Linked DNA regions of Rhizobium sp. N324. The protein of the gene in region 1 interacts with the protein of each later gene in a pairwise test. Links are inferred from orthologs where the notes say so. Each region holds a gene or a part of one and is shown on either strand. Other genes may lie near its edges. The genes, in order: nifS and AMK05_RS20610.

The links.
Region 2: the proteins of nifS (region 1) and AMK05_RS20610 interact in binary tests that used the Escherichia coli proteins (3 or more experiments, as listed by UniProt). The link is inferred for Rhizobium sp. N324 from one-to-one orthologs.

Annotation. Positions count from the first base shown.
Region 1 is NZ_CP013633.1:309,944-316,272, reverse strand. The notes cover bases 2,169-5,032. They hold nifS (cysteine desulfurase NifS), read right to left. Parts: upstream 4,267-5,032; coding sequence 3,070-4,266; downstream 2,169-3,069. Other genes in these bases: nifW (nitrogenase stabilizing/protective protein NifW), read right to left, coding at 2,347-2,730; AMK05_RS26985 (electron transfer flavoprotein subunit beta/FixA family protein), read right to left, coding at 2,169-2,170. Also shown: AMK05_RS26995 (FAD-binding protein), read right to left, coding at 1-187; AMK05_RS26990 (electron transfer flavoprotein subunit alpha/FixB family protein), read right to left, coding at 197-1,306; more of AMK05_RS26985, read right to left, coding at 1,322-2,168; AMK05_RS26970 (HesB/IscA family protein), read right to left, coding at 5,236-5,553; rpoN (RNA polymerase factor sigma-54), read right to left, coding at 6,082-6,329. UniProt on the Escherichia coli protein: Master enzyme that delivers sulfur to a number of partners involved in Fe-S cluster assembly, tRNA modification or cofactor biosynthesis. Catalyzes the removal of elemental sulfur from cysteine to produce alanine.
Region 2 is NZ_CP013630.1:4,279,417-4,285,617, forward strand. The notes cover bases 1,760-4,495. They hold AMK05_RS20610 (sulfurtransferase TusA family protein), read left to right. Parts: upstream 1,760-2,883; coding sequence 2,884-3,108; downstream 3,109-4,495. Other genes in these bases: AMK05_RS20605 (L,D-transpeptidase family protein), read left to right, coding at 1,760-2,878; AMK05_RS20615 (CobW family GTP-binding protein), read right to left, coding at 3,143-4,357; AMK05_RS20620 (D-alanyl-D-alanine carboxypeptidase family protein), read right to left, coding at 4,382-4,495. Outside these bases: site-specific tyrosine recombinase XerD, read left to right, coding at 1-275; AMK05_RS20600 (acetyl-CoA carboxylase carboxyltransferase subunit alpha), read left to right, coding at 338-1,291; more of AMK05_RS20605, read left to right, coding at 1,640-1,759; more of AMK05_RS20620, read right to left, coding at 4,496-5,515; AMK05_RS20625 (M20 aminoacylase family protein), read left to right, coding at 5,701-6,201. UniProt on the Escherichia coli protein: Sulfur carrier protein involved in sulfur trafficking in the cell. Part of a sulfur-relay system required for 2-thiolation during synthesis of 2-thiouridine of the modified wobble base 5-methylaminomethyl-2-thiouridine (mnm(5)s(2)U) in tRNA.

The DNA.
Region 1 (6,329 bases):
GGAAATCCGGCAGGATTTTCTCCAGCATGTCCGCGTACATGATGGCGCCCTGCACATTCTTGGAGCCCGGATACTCGCCACGCTCCAACTGCAGCACCTTCATGCCGCGGTTCGACATCGTGTACGCAGCTGCGTTTCCGGCCATGCCGGCCCCGATAACTATGGCGTCGAAGTTTTCCTCAGTCATGGGGCGCCCTCAGTTTGCAAGCTTATCGCGACTGTGCGGCGACAGTCGATGGGTGAAGAGTTCCGTTAATGACGGCAGTAAACGGATCGCATCGGTGACGACGCCGAGGTGGGCGAAATCAAAAATCGGCGCGTTAGGATCGGTGTTAATGGCTAAAATAAGATCAGCTCCCTCGACGCCAACGCGATGCTGGATGGCGCCGGAAATGCCGGCTGCTATGTAAAGCTTCGGCCGGATAGTTTTGCCAGTTTGGCCGATCTGCCGATCAGCAGGCATCCAGCCCTTTTGGACGAGGGGGCGCGAACAGCCATAATCGGCCCCGATCGTCCGCGCGAGTTTCTTCATAAGCTTCACGTTCTCCACCGCGCCGAGACCGAGGCCTCCAGCAACCACGACGTCCGCATAGGCGAGATTCGCCGTCGCCGACTGGCCATCGGACAAGAAACCGAGGACCTTAGTGACGATCTCTTCCTCGATCATCGACACTTTGTGTTGAATGACGCGTCCGATCTTATTATTCCCGCGCGGAGGCATGGCCATGACCCTCGGCCGGACCGTTGCCATCTGCGGCCGGCAGTTGAGCGTGTAGATCGTGCAAAGCAAGGAGCCGCCGAAAGTCGGCCGGGTCGCCGCAAGCGAGCCGTCCGCATCCACATCAAGTTCGGTGCAATCCGCCGTGAGCCCTGTCAACAAGGTCGTCGCCACGGAACCGGCAAGGTCGCGCCCGAGCGTCGTTGCCCCTAAAAGAAGGATTTCCGGTTTGTAGTTAGTAACCAGATCCGTCAATGCTTTGGTGAAAGGCTCATTTCGGTAGTCGGCGAGCAGTGGGGCCTCGACGATGTAGGCCAGGTCGGCGCCATAAGCAAAAGCCTCGGCGATGGCAAACCACGTGGCCTCTCCCGGTGGTCCGAGAACGACGCCGGCAAGCTGGACGCCCAGCTTGTCGGCGAGCTTGCGGCCTTCGCCGAGCAGCTCGAAGGAGACGGGATGCACCTGATCGCGCTCCAGCTCGATGAAGACCCAAACGTGCCGATGGTCCTTAAACTGATCGGGCAGCTCTTTCTTCATGGCGGCACGGCCAGCGGCTGGAGGAGGGCTCTCTCGATTCGTGCTCAACATCGTCGCTCCTTGCCTTCATTCGCCGTCAAAGGCGAGTTCGCTTTCGAGCGCCGGCTGGCGCAAAAAGATCCCAGCGATCAACTCCTCCGCGAGATCGCGCGGTGTTTTTTCCGCGGTGTCGATCTGCTCCGCCTTTTCCGCCCGCTCAGGAGGGGCAAAGACCCTCTTAACGACGGTTGGCGAGCCACGCAGGCCGCACTTGGTGAGGTCCTCTATGCCAGCGTCGGCCGCATTCCACTTCACGATCTGGCTGCGCGCGGCCCGTAGCGCGTCATCGAGCGAGCCGCGGCGGATTTCGTTTGTGCCTTCGAGCATTGTAATTAGGCAAGGGAGCTTGCTCATCAGCGTCTGCGTGCCCCCTTCCGAGCGGCGCTCCACCGTAATCTCGCGCCCATTGATGTCGACAGAGACGATTTTGGCAACGTAGGTGAGCTGCAGGAGGTCGAGGCGCTTGGCGATGCCAGGCCCAACCTGGGCGGTATCGCCGTCGATGGTCTGTTTGCCCGTAAAGACGATATCGGGCGTACCGAAGGCCTCTCCGATCTTCGCGATGGCTCGCGAAAGAGCAAACGAGGTCGCCAGAGTGTCGGAGCCGGCAAAATGACGGTCGGTCAAGAGTACGGCGCGGTCGGCGCCGTAGGTGAGCGCCTTGCGCAACGCGTCCTCTGCCATGGGCGGCCCCATGGTGAGCACGGTCACCTCGCCGCCATGGCGGTCGCGCAACTGGAGCGCCTCTTCAAGGGCGAACAGATCATAGGGGTTGATGATGGTTGGCACCCCCTGACGCATGATTGTGTTCGTCACCGGATGCACTCGTATTTGTGCGGAGTCCGGTACCTGTTTGATACAGATAACTATGTGCATGGCGGTTTCTTACTCCCTCCCTCTATGGGTGGCGGGCTTGTCAGTACACATGCTTGCGTGCATCATTCGTGCCAACCGTTTGGCGTTCTCTATCACATTGAAATGGCTTCGATTCCGACGTTGCTAGCATATGACTGAATTGTAAGCTTCCCGACATTGTCGTGTCGCAACCGTGCTCATTTCTTTTCGAACGGCTTCAGGAAAGAGTCTAACGGGACAACGGTGCGGCCGGGTGTGACAGGTCTGTTCGGATTGTGGTCCTTGAGCACCTTGAAGACCCGGTGCGAGAGCGGCGCGGAGGTCGCGAAATCACAGTAGGCCCTTTCCAGTATGGCACGGGCACGAGCAGCGATTACCCGGTCTGGGAGATGGGAGAAGTCCTCTGCCGCGAGGTATTGGCCCATACGCTTCATGATATGGAGTCGTGAGACATCGAGAACCTTCGGGTCATAGGGGACCCCTAGGGCTGCGAAGAACTCCTCCGCAGCCGAGAGAGATTTCAGCCGATTGAGGATGTCTTTGACATCGACGGGACTGCTGTCAGCGGAGCAACGGCACATAAGATTCCCCCTGGTCGTGAGCGGTGATCGCGAGATCGTTCTCCCGTAGCTTAAGCTGCAACGTACGGAATGCGTGGTTCGACGCGGCTAGGCGCAAGGCAGTCGCGTTGCAACTGGAGTCGGCATAGGCTGGTGGTCGGATGCGATCCACCGATGGTGTCGAGAGATTGATTAAGATGATATGGCGCTGGGCCCCCTCCATGAACACGCATGGGCGGTGAACCGGCGATCTATGTGACTGAGAGCCCCGGCTTTTACCTGATCGTTCATACGATGCCGGTGCCGTCATGCAGGTCGTATCGGTGAAAAGGAATTGCCGTTTCATGAGCGTGCCTGCTCCTACTCCCCTGAACGAACCCGGCTGCTCGTGTCGGCCACGTGGCCGGAACGGGATTGGCTCCGGAGCCTTTCAACGATGCCCGGTAAAACTTCGAGCACCCGGTCGACATCCTCGTCACAGTTATCGCGCGAGAACGAGAAGCGGATTGTTCCGTGCGCCATAGCATGAGGGATATCCATTGCCCTCAAGACATGGCTCGGCTCCAGCGAACCGGAGGAGCAAGCAGAGCCGGAAGAGCAGGCGATGCCATAGCGGTTGAGAAGAAGGAGCATACTGTCTCCTTCGACACGTTGAAAGGCGATGTTCGCCGTGTTCGGCAACCTCTTAAGCCTATCGCCGGTTACGAAGGCGCCTGGAACACGCTGGATAATGCCGTTCTCCAATCGATCTCGGAGCGACTTTAATCGGGTCCTCTCGTCGTCTATTGATTTCAGGGCGAGTTCGGCAGCCTTGCCTAAACCGACAATCCCGGCCGTATTTTCTGTCCCTGCGCGTCGGTCGCGCTCCTGATGACCTCCCTTGATCAGTGAGGAGAAAGATAAGCCCCGCCTGAGATAGAGTGCACCAATGCCTTTTGGTCCATGGAATTTGTGTCCGGACAACGAAAGCATGTCGATTGCAGTAGGTTGGAGGTCCATTGGAACCTTGCCGACCGCCTGGACCGCGTCGGTGTGGAAAAGTGCACCGATTCTCTTGGCCATCTCGGCAAGCTTAGCGACCGGGAAAATGGTTCCCGTCTCGTTGTTCGCCCACATGATCGAAGCAATCGCTACACGATGAGTGAGGGCGGTCTCATAGGCGTCAAGATCGAGACGTCCATGTCGATCCACTGGGATCCTGTGTACCTTAATGCCGCGCGTCTTCTCCAGATGGCCGCAGAGTGTCAGCACCGCTGAATGCTCGACTGCGGAAGTCACGATCTCTGTGCGCTCAGGCATCACCTCCAGCGCCGAAAGGATCGCCGCATTGTCGCTTTCCGTCCCCCCCGAGGTGAACACGATCTCATGATCGAACTCGGCGCCGATCAGCGCTTGCAATTGCCGGCGCGCCTTCCTCACCGCCTCGCGGATGGAGGAGCCAAAAGCGTGCGTCGACGAAGGGTTTCCAAACTGATCCGCAAAGAACGGCAGCATGGCTTCAACCACTTCAGGATGGACTCTGGTCGTTGCATTATTGTCGAGATAGATCGCTCTCATGGGTGGATCTCGACTGAGGGGAAGCGGTGACAATGCTGCGGCGTCTTGCACATGCTGTTGTTTGCTAGCCTCGGGCAAGCAGCGCGGGGTGGAGTCGTGCGATGGCGCGTCACGCGATCTTGTTGGCATCGATAACGTCGCATAGCCGCCATCAGTAGGAAGGGAAGAACGTTGTGCGCTCGCGCCTTTTCCAACGGTTGGATTCGCCGCGGCTGCTTAACTAGATGGGTCGCCAGCTTAGCTTGTCGCTGAGAACTGAACTGTTGCAGGCTGCGGCGATTTTTAGACCCTGTCCTACGCGATTGCCGGCTACAACATCGATTTCGACCCTGCCAATTTCTCCAGGCCTCAGATTTCTGTTGTGACGGTCTGATCGTCCTCCTCTGCCGGAACGAGGCTTTCGACGACCAGTACTGTATAAACCGCTGACACGTCTTCGACGGCTTGAACGAGTGTCGTCCGTCTACTGCCAGATCTAGCGAAGTGAGCGACTTGGTCATGAAATCAAGCCTCTTGACACGCACGCGTCTTCGCTCACCTTTCCTCGGCGCGGAACTGCTTGCAGAGGGGGCGTCTCCTTTGGAATCCTGGCCCGGATGCCCGCCAAAAAATTTTGCTGCCTCAGGATAATCCGTTGATGAGCAGACCTTTTTCTCCGGCAGCAAACCGCTTAAAAAGCCTGCTGTCTCCTGACGGACGGTTTGAGGCGCTTCGGCGGGCTTTAGGGTTATGAGTTCGGCCAGCGCTGGCGAGAAGGCGGTCGCTGGGTTGGAACGCAAGGACGACGGCGTCACCAGAAACGCTTCCACCGTTGGATCGACTCCAATTATCAATTCAGGCCCTCTACCGTAGGAAACTGCCCCGGTCTCGCTGAGGGGATTTTCCTGCACGCCGTCGTTCTTCGGATTGAAAAAGGAAACCATGACCTTTTCGCAATAATTCCGCATGGCTCTCTCGCTTTCTCGGTGATCAGCCGAAGGATTTGCCGCAAGTGCAGTTCTGGTGCGCATTGGGATTGTCGAAGACAAAACCGGAGGTTTCTGGTCCCGTCACGAAGTCGATCGTCATGCCGTTGATGTGTGCTTGGGAGTCTGCGTCAACGAACACCTTGACCCCATTTGTTTCGATCACCGCGTCGCCCTGGCCCTGGACGCTTTCTAGCCCCACCAGGTATTTGTAGCCGGCGCATCCACCTGCCTCGACCGCGATGCGAAAGCCTTCCGCCTGCTCGGCTCGGGAAAGCGTTACGTTCATGATGGCGGCGGCATTCTCTGTGAGCTTGATCATGGGATGATTCCTTTTTGTTCGATGGCGCATTTTCGGATTACCGTGCATGCGTCGTGCCAAGCGGTGAGGAAGGCCAAGAGTTCGATCAGCCCGCGTGTTGTATTCCTGCGTCGTCGAACATCGGAGATCTCGAAAGCGCGCCAACTCCAGAACGTCTGCCCGCGTATCTCCGTCTATCATTTTCGGTTGAGGCTCTCGTTGCCGCCGCACCGAAATCCCAGCGGTTCGGCGAAAATGAATGGGAGGCGACAACTGCTTCTAGATTTGTCGCTTGCGCGACATAAAAATTCTGCACGAGTTTCGTGATTAACTGCTTAGCCCCTAAGCGCTTGGGCTATGGAACAGACATCTAATCTTTTCTGGAACGTCAGCTTAAGCGGCCGGAACAACTTTTGAAGCTCCCGTGACGAGGCTGCGGTCGCCAGCCCATATGAAGTCGATCCTCCATGGAGAGGACTAAGCACAATGTCACATGTGCCTCAGTTCCGCGGTTTTTGGGAAAAGGGCATCACCTACGGTACAAAGGACTTATCCCTCCGCGGCCGCCAGTACAAACCGTTTCTCCCGCCGGCGTTGCGCGGACGAGGGGATGTTCATCGCCTCGCGATATTTGGCGACTGTGCGGCGAGCAATGTCGACGCCTGTTTCCTTGAGCTTGGCAACGATGCCATCGTCGGACAGCACATCATGGAGCGTCTCTGCGGCAATAAGTGCCCTTATCTGATGGCGCACAGCTTCGGCCGAGTGCGCGTCACCGCCTTGTGAGGACGGGATCG
Region 2 (6,201 bases), on another replicon or contig:
AGGGCTATCTGCCGCGCCAGGTTTTCGCCCGCGACCTCAAGAACCTGGCGATCCGCGCCGGCCTGACGCCGTCGATGATCTCGCCGCATGTGATGCGCCACGCCTTTGCCAGCCACCTGCTGGCCAATGGCGCCGATCTGCGCGTCGTGCAGGAACTCCTCGGCCATTCGGACATTTCGACCACACAGATCTACACGCATGTGCTCGAAGAGAGGCTGCAGCAGCTTGTCCAGACGCATCACCCCCTTGCCAAACAGGCGAAAAAGCACGAATAGGACCGGCGACAAAGGGCGGAGCCAGGAAAACGCCCCGGGCACAAGGAACGGAAACGCACCTCATGCACAATTATCTCGACTTCGAAAAGCCGATCTCCGACCTCGAAGGCAAGATCATCGAGCTGAAGAAGCTCGCATCGGAAGACGAGAGCATCGACACCACCGATGAAATCGGCAGGCTGGAGGTTCGCGTCCGTGAGGCGATCCTCGAAATCTATTCCAAGCTCAATCCCTGGCAGAAGACCCAGGTCGCCCGCCATCCGCAGCGCCCGCATTTCGTCGACTACGCCAAGACGCTGTTCCAGGAATTCACGCCGCTCGCCGGCGACCGCAAATTTTCCGAGGATGCGGCGATCCAGGCCGGCCTTGCCCGCTTCCGCGGCCAGCCCGTGGCCGTCGTCGGCCAGGAAAAGGGCAACGACACCAAGACCCGCCTGAAGCACAATTTCGGCAGCCCCCGGCCGGAAGGCTACCGCAAGGCGATCCGCATTCTCGAAATGGCCGATCGTTTCGGCCTGCCGGTGATTTCGCTGGTGGATACGGCGGGCGCCTATCCCGGCGTCGGCGCCGAAGAGCGCGGCCAGGCCGAGGCGATCGCCCGCTCGACGGAAATGTGCCTCGGCGTCAAGGTTCCGCTGGTTTCCGTCGTCATCGGCGAGGGCGGCTCCGGTGGCGCGATCGCGATTGCCACCGGCAACAAGGTCTATATGCTCGAGCATTCGATCTACAGCGTGATCTCGCCGGAAGGCGCCGCCTCCATCCTCTGGCGCGATTCCACCCGCGCCCGGGAGGCGGCGACCAATATGAAGATCACCGCCGAAGACCTGAAAGCGCTCGGCGTCATCGACGGCATCATTTCCGAGCCGCTCGGCGGCGCGCATCGCGATCCCGACAGCGTCATCGCCGCGACCGGCGACATGATCGCCAATGCGCTCGGCGAAATGGCCTCGCGTTCGGGCGAACAGCTGCGCAACGAGCGGCGCCAGAAGTTCCTCAATATGGGCCGCAATCTTTAGAACAGGATGATTTTAGGCCCGGTTGGCCTAAAATCTGAATCCTGTTCTACATTAAAGAGTTGGAGCATGATGTCGTCCGAAAACCGCGCACACTTTTCGGCATCATGCTCTAAAGCCGCGGAAAAGCGCTGATACTTTTCGGCATCATGTCCGAGACAAATTCGGCTTTCACCGATTGGGGCCAAATCTTGGCCACATTGATATTATCTGTAGCATTCGCGCTTGCGGGGATGTTCAGGGCACGTCATAGGCTGGTAAGGATTTATAAAGTATAAGCCGCCTATGATTCCGTCTGATGCCCGAACTCCATAGGCGGACCGGGTCGCATTATCTTTATGGGCTATTTGGATGCGCATACGTTATTTTGCCTATGTTTCCCTCATGGCGCTGGCTCTGACCGGCTGCAATGACGCGTTGGAAACCGCGCAGGTCGATCTCTCCAAGGTCAAGAACAAGGTCGAGCAGCCGCTTCCTGCCCATATCCTTACCGCCATGTCCGCCAAGGGCATGGACCGCAACTCGCCGATCATGATCCGCATCTTCAAGGAGGAAGGTGCCATGGAGATCTGGAAGGCGAAGACCGACAACCGTTTCGACAAGATCGCCGACTACAAGATCTGCGCCTGGTCCGGCCGTCTCGGCCCGAAGGTCAAGACCGGCGACCGGCAGGCGCCGGAAGGTTTCTACGACCTGACGCGCGCCAACCTGAACCCCAATTCCAAATATTATCTGGCGATCAACACCGGCTTCCCGAACCGCTACGACGCGGCGAACGGCCGCACCGGCTCCGATCTGATGATCCATGGCGCCTGCTCGTCCTCCGGCTGCTATTCGATGACCGACCAGCAGGTGCTTGAAATTTACGCCTTTGCCCGCGACGCCTTCAAGGGCGGCCAGGCGACCGTGCAACTGCAGGCCTTCCCCTTCCGCATGACGGCGGAAAACATGGTCAAGCATCGCCTCGACAGCAATTACGACTTCTGGAAGATGCTGAAGGTCGGCTACGACAATTTCGAAGTGACGAAGCGCCCGCCCGAGGTGGCCGTCTGCGAGAAGAAATACGTCTTCAACCAGCAGGTAACCGATGGCGGCGCCTTCAATGCCGCCGGCAAATGCCCTGCCATGTCGACGCCGCCGGCGCTGACGGCCGCCCTTGCCTCCTACGGCAAGACCTATGATGCCGACTACGCCAAGGCGATGAGCAAATTCGACGGCATGGCCTGGTACGATCCGTCCGAAGCCGAGCGCAAGGCCGTGGTCGCCAAAACGCGCAAGGGCCGCGAACTCGCTTATGCCCCGACTGGCACCTCGCTCGAAGCCGGCCGCATGGTCAAGGTCGCCGAACTCGAAGACCTGATGGCCAAGCGCACCGCCCAGGGCCTTACCGCCAAATCAGCGCCGGGCGCCACGCCTGCAGCCGCTGCCCAGCCGCAGGCGCAGGCCCAGCCAATGGCAGTCGCCGCCGCGACGCCCGTGGCCGTGCCGGTGCCGATGCCGAATCCGCTGGCCTATATGGCGCCCGAACCGCAGGAAACCGCTGAGGCCGCGGCAAAGAAGCCGTTCTGGAAATTCTGGGCGCGGAACTGAACGGCTTGGACCCCGTTCTCTACGATCTTCGCGGCCTGAAATGCCCCTTCCCCGTGATCAAGACACGCAAAAAGCTTGCCGCCATGGCAAGCGGCACGTTCATCCGCGTCGACACCACCGATCCGCTGGCGGTGATCGACATGCCGCATTTCTGCAATGAGGACGGCCACGAACTGGTCGAGACCGAAAAGACCGAAACCGGCCACCGCTTCCTGATCCGCAAGCGCTGAGCAATTCCGCAAAAGGTGCGAAGCAGTTCTTGCTCTAAATCCGCATACCTGGAATGGCGAGCGGATTGTCGGATAGCGCCGCCCGATCCGGCATGTCGATGCGCGGCTTGCCGAGGAAGGCGTCGAACAAATCCTTGACGAAGGCTTCCGGCAGATCCTTGGTGATCAGCACCATGCGCGTGCGCCGGTCTTTCGGGTCCGGCCAGGCGGCAAGCCGCACCGGCGGATGGAAGATGCTTTGCACCCCATGCAGCACCAGCGGCCGGTCCGGCCGATCGGAGACGGACACGATCGCCTTCATCCGGAGCAGCTTCTCGCCATGGGCCGAGCGCAGGAGATCGATGAACATGTCGAGCGCCATCGGATCGATCGGCTTCTCCTCGATAATCGAGAAGGAGCGGATCGAGGCATCGTGACGGTTGACGTCGTGCGGGTCCTGATGCGCATGATCGCCATCATGATCATGGTGGTGATGATCATGATGGTGGTGGCCGTGGTGATCCCCACCCTGGTTATGGGCGTGGCCGTGGTCGTGATCTCCATCACGACCGTGGTTGTGATCGTGATGTGCCTCGTGCGCATCCTCGTCCTGCAGCCAGCGGCCGACATCGGCAATCTTCGTCGCCGGATCGTAGAGCCCGTTGACCAGCACCGCGGCGCTGCCGGCCTCAGTGCTGTCGGCATCCATCATCGCGGCCCGCGGATTGAGCGCCCGCAGGCGCTTTTCCAGCTCGTCGGTTGCCTCGGCCATCGCCTTCTTCGAGACGATCAGCCGGTCGGCGACCGCCGCCTGCTTGCGTGCTTCCTCGTGATTGTCGAGGGTTTGCAGCCCGTTCACCGCATCGACAACGGTCACGACACCATCGAGTTCGAAATTTTGGGCGATGACCGGATTGCCCATGATCGCCTGCATGACCGGGGCGGGATCGGCAAGGCCGGTCGTTTCGATAACGACGCGCTTCACTGGCTTGACGCGGCCCGTCTGCACGGCATCCATCAGATTTGCCAGCGTATCCACCAGCTCGCCGCGCACGGTGCAGCAGAGGCAGCCGTCTGACAGCTCGATAATCGAATCGCCGGAGCTTTCGACCAGGAGATGATCGATGCCGACATCGCCGAATTCATTGATGATGACGGCCGCATCCTTCATTGCGGGATCTTTGAGGATGCGGTTGAGCAGCGTCGATTTGCCGGCACCGAGAAAGCCGGTCAGGATAGTGACCGGAATCCTGTCGTTGAGCGCGCTCATGTCGTTCGACCTTGAAATATGATCTTAGAAAGATGTCGGGCGCGGCATCGGCACCGGCACGTTGGCGATGCCTCCGGCCGTATCGCCGGTCGCCACTTTTTCCGGCTGCTGCGCCGGCTGCGGATCCTGACCGGGAATGAGGCCGGCAAAGACGAACCGCGGATCGTGGTCCATTTCCAGGATATAGGGCGACTGCACCTTCATGCGGCCGACTTCGTCGCGCGTTTCGCTGCGTATCTTGGCGCCCTTGGCGCTGCAGATGTCGGCGGAGATGTCGGTCACCTGGTCCTGTCCCTGCCCGTAGGGCCGCAGCGAACCGAGCGTCTCATTGCCGGGAAACTGCGCGGTGAAACCTTTCTGCAGAAGGTTCGCCGTCGCATCGGCGCGCGCCGCCAGGCTGTCGGTGCCGAGCACGACCGAGACGATGGTGCGGCCGTTGCGGGTCGCCGAACCGATCTGGTTGAAGCCCGAGGCACAGATGAAGCCGGTCTTCATGCCGTCGGCGCCGGCGAAGCGGCCGATCAGCATGTTGAGGCTCGGCACGTTCTGCTGGCCGTTGGTGAAACCCTCAAGCGCGAAATAAGAGGCATATTGCGGAAAATCGCGGCGCAGCGCCACGGTCAGCACGGCAAGATCGCGCGCCGTCGTATACTGCCCCTTGCCCGGCAGGCCGTTCGGATTGACGAAATGCGAATCCGTCATGCCGAGCTTCAGCGCCTCGCCGTTCATCCGCGTCACGAAGCCTTCCTGCGTGCCGCCGATGGCTTCGGCGACCGCGACGGCAATGTCGTTGGCCGATTTCACCATCAGGATCTTCAGCGCGCTATCGAGCGTCAGCTTCTGGCCCGGCTTGAAATACATCTTGGCGGCCGGCTGCGCGGCGGCGCGCTTGCTCATGACGACAGGCGTATCGAGGCTGATCTGGCCGGCGCGGATGGCGTCGAACACGGTGTAGACGGTCATCAGCTTGGTAAGCGAGGCCGGATACCACTTGCGGAAGGCTTCTTCATGCTCGAGCACGCGGCCGGTCTGCACATCGACGAGAATATGCGGATTGGCCTGGGCAAGGGGAATCGCGGCAAGAAAACCGGCAGTCGCAGCGACCACGAAACGCAACGGCCGCAAAACGGCAAACAAACGGAAGTGGCTCGTCGACACAGTTCGTCCTTCGGATATCAGGAAAATCTCGAAACCTTCCCCTATTTAGCCTATATGGCTATGACATGGCAAAGGTCATTGACTAAGTAATTTCCACAGGCTCACGCCCCAGCCTCCTCACCCCCCGCCTCACGCCCTTGTGATGCGATGAAAGACTGCCGGGATTTCATAACAGGAACGCCAACATGCCGATTTTGAACAGAGCCGCCGAATTGCAGGACGAAGTCGCCGAGTGGCGCCGCCATATTCACGCCCGGCCCGAGCTCCTCTTCGCGGTTGAGAACACGGCCGCCTTCGTCGCTGAAAAACTCAAGGAATTCGGCGTCGACGAGATCGTCACCGGCATTGGCCGCACCGGCGTCGTCGGCCTGATCAGAGGCAAGGGCGAGGGCCGCCGCACTGTCGGCCTGCGCGCCGACATGGACGCCCTGCCGCTGACCGAAATATCAGGCAAGCCCTGGGCCTCGAAGACGCCGGGCAAGATGCATGCCTGCGGCCATGACGGCCACACCGCCATGCTGCTCGGCGCCGCGAAATACCTGGCCGAGACGCGCAACTTCAACGGCAACATCGCCGTCATCTTCCAGCCCGCCGAAGAAGGCGGCGGCGGCGGCAACCTGATGGTCAAGGACGGCATGATGGAGCGCTTCGGCATCGAAGAGGTCTACGGCATGCACAATCTGCCG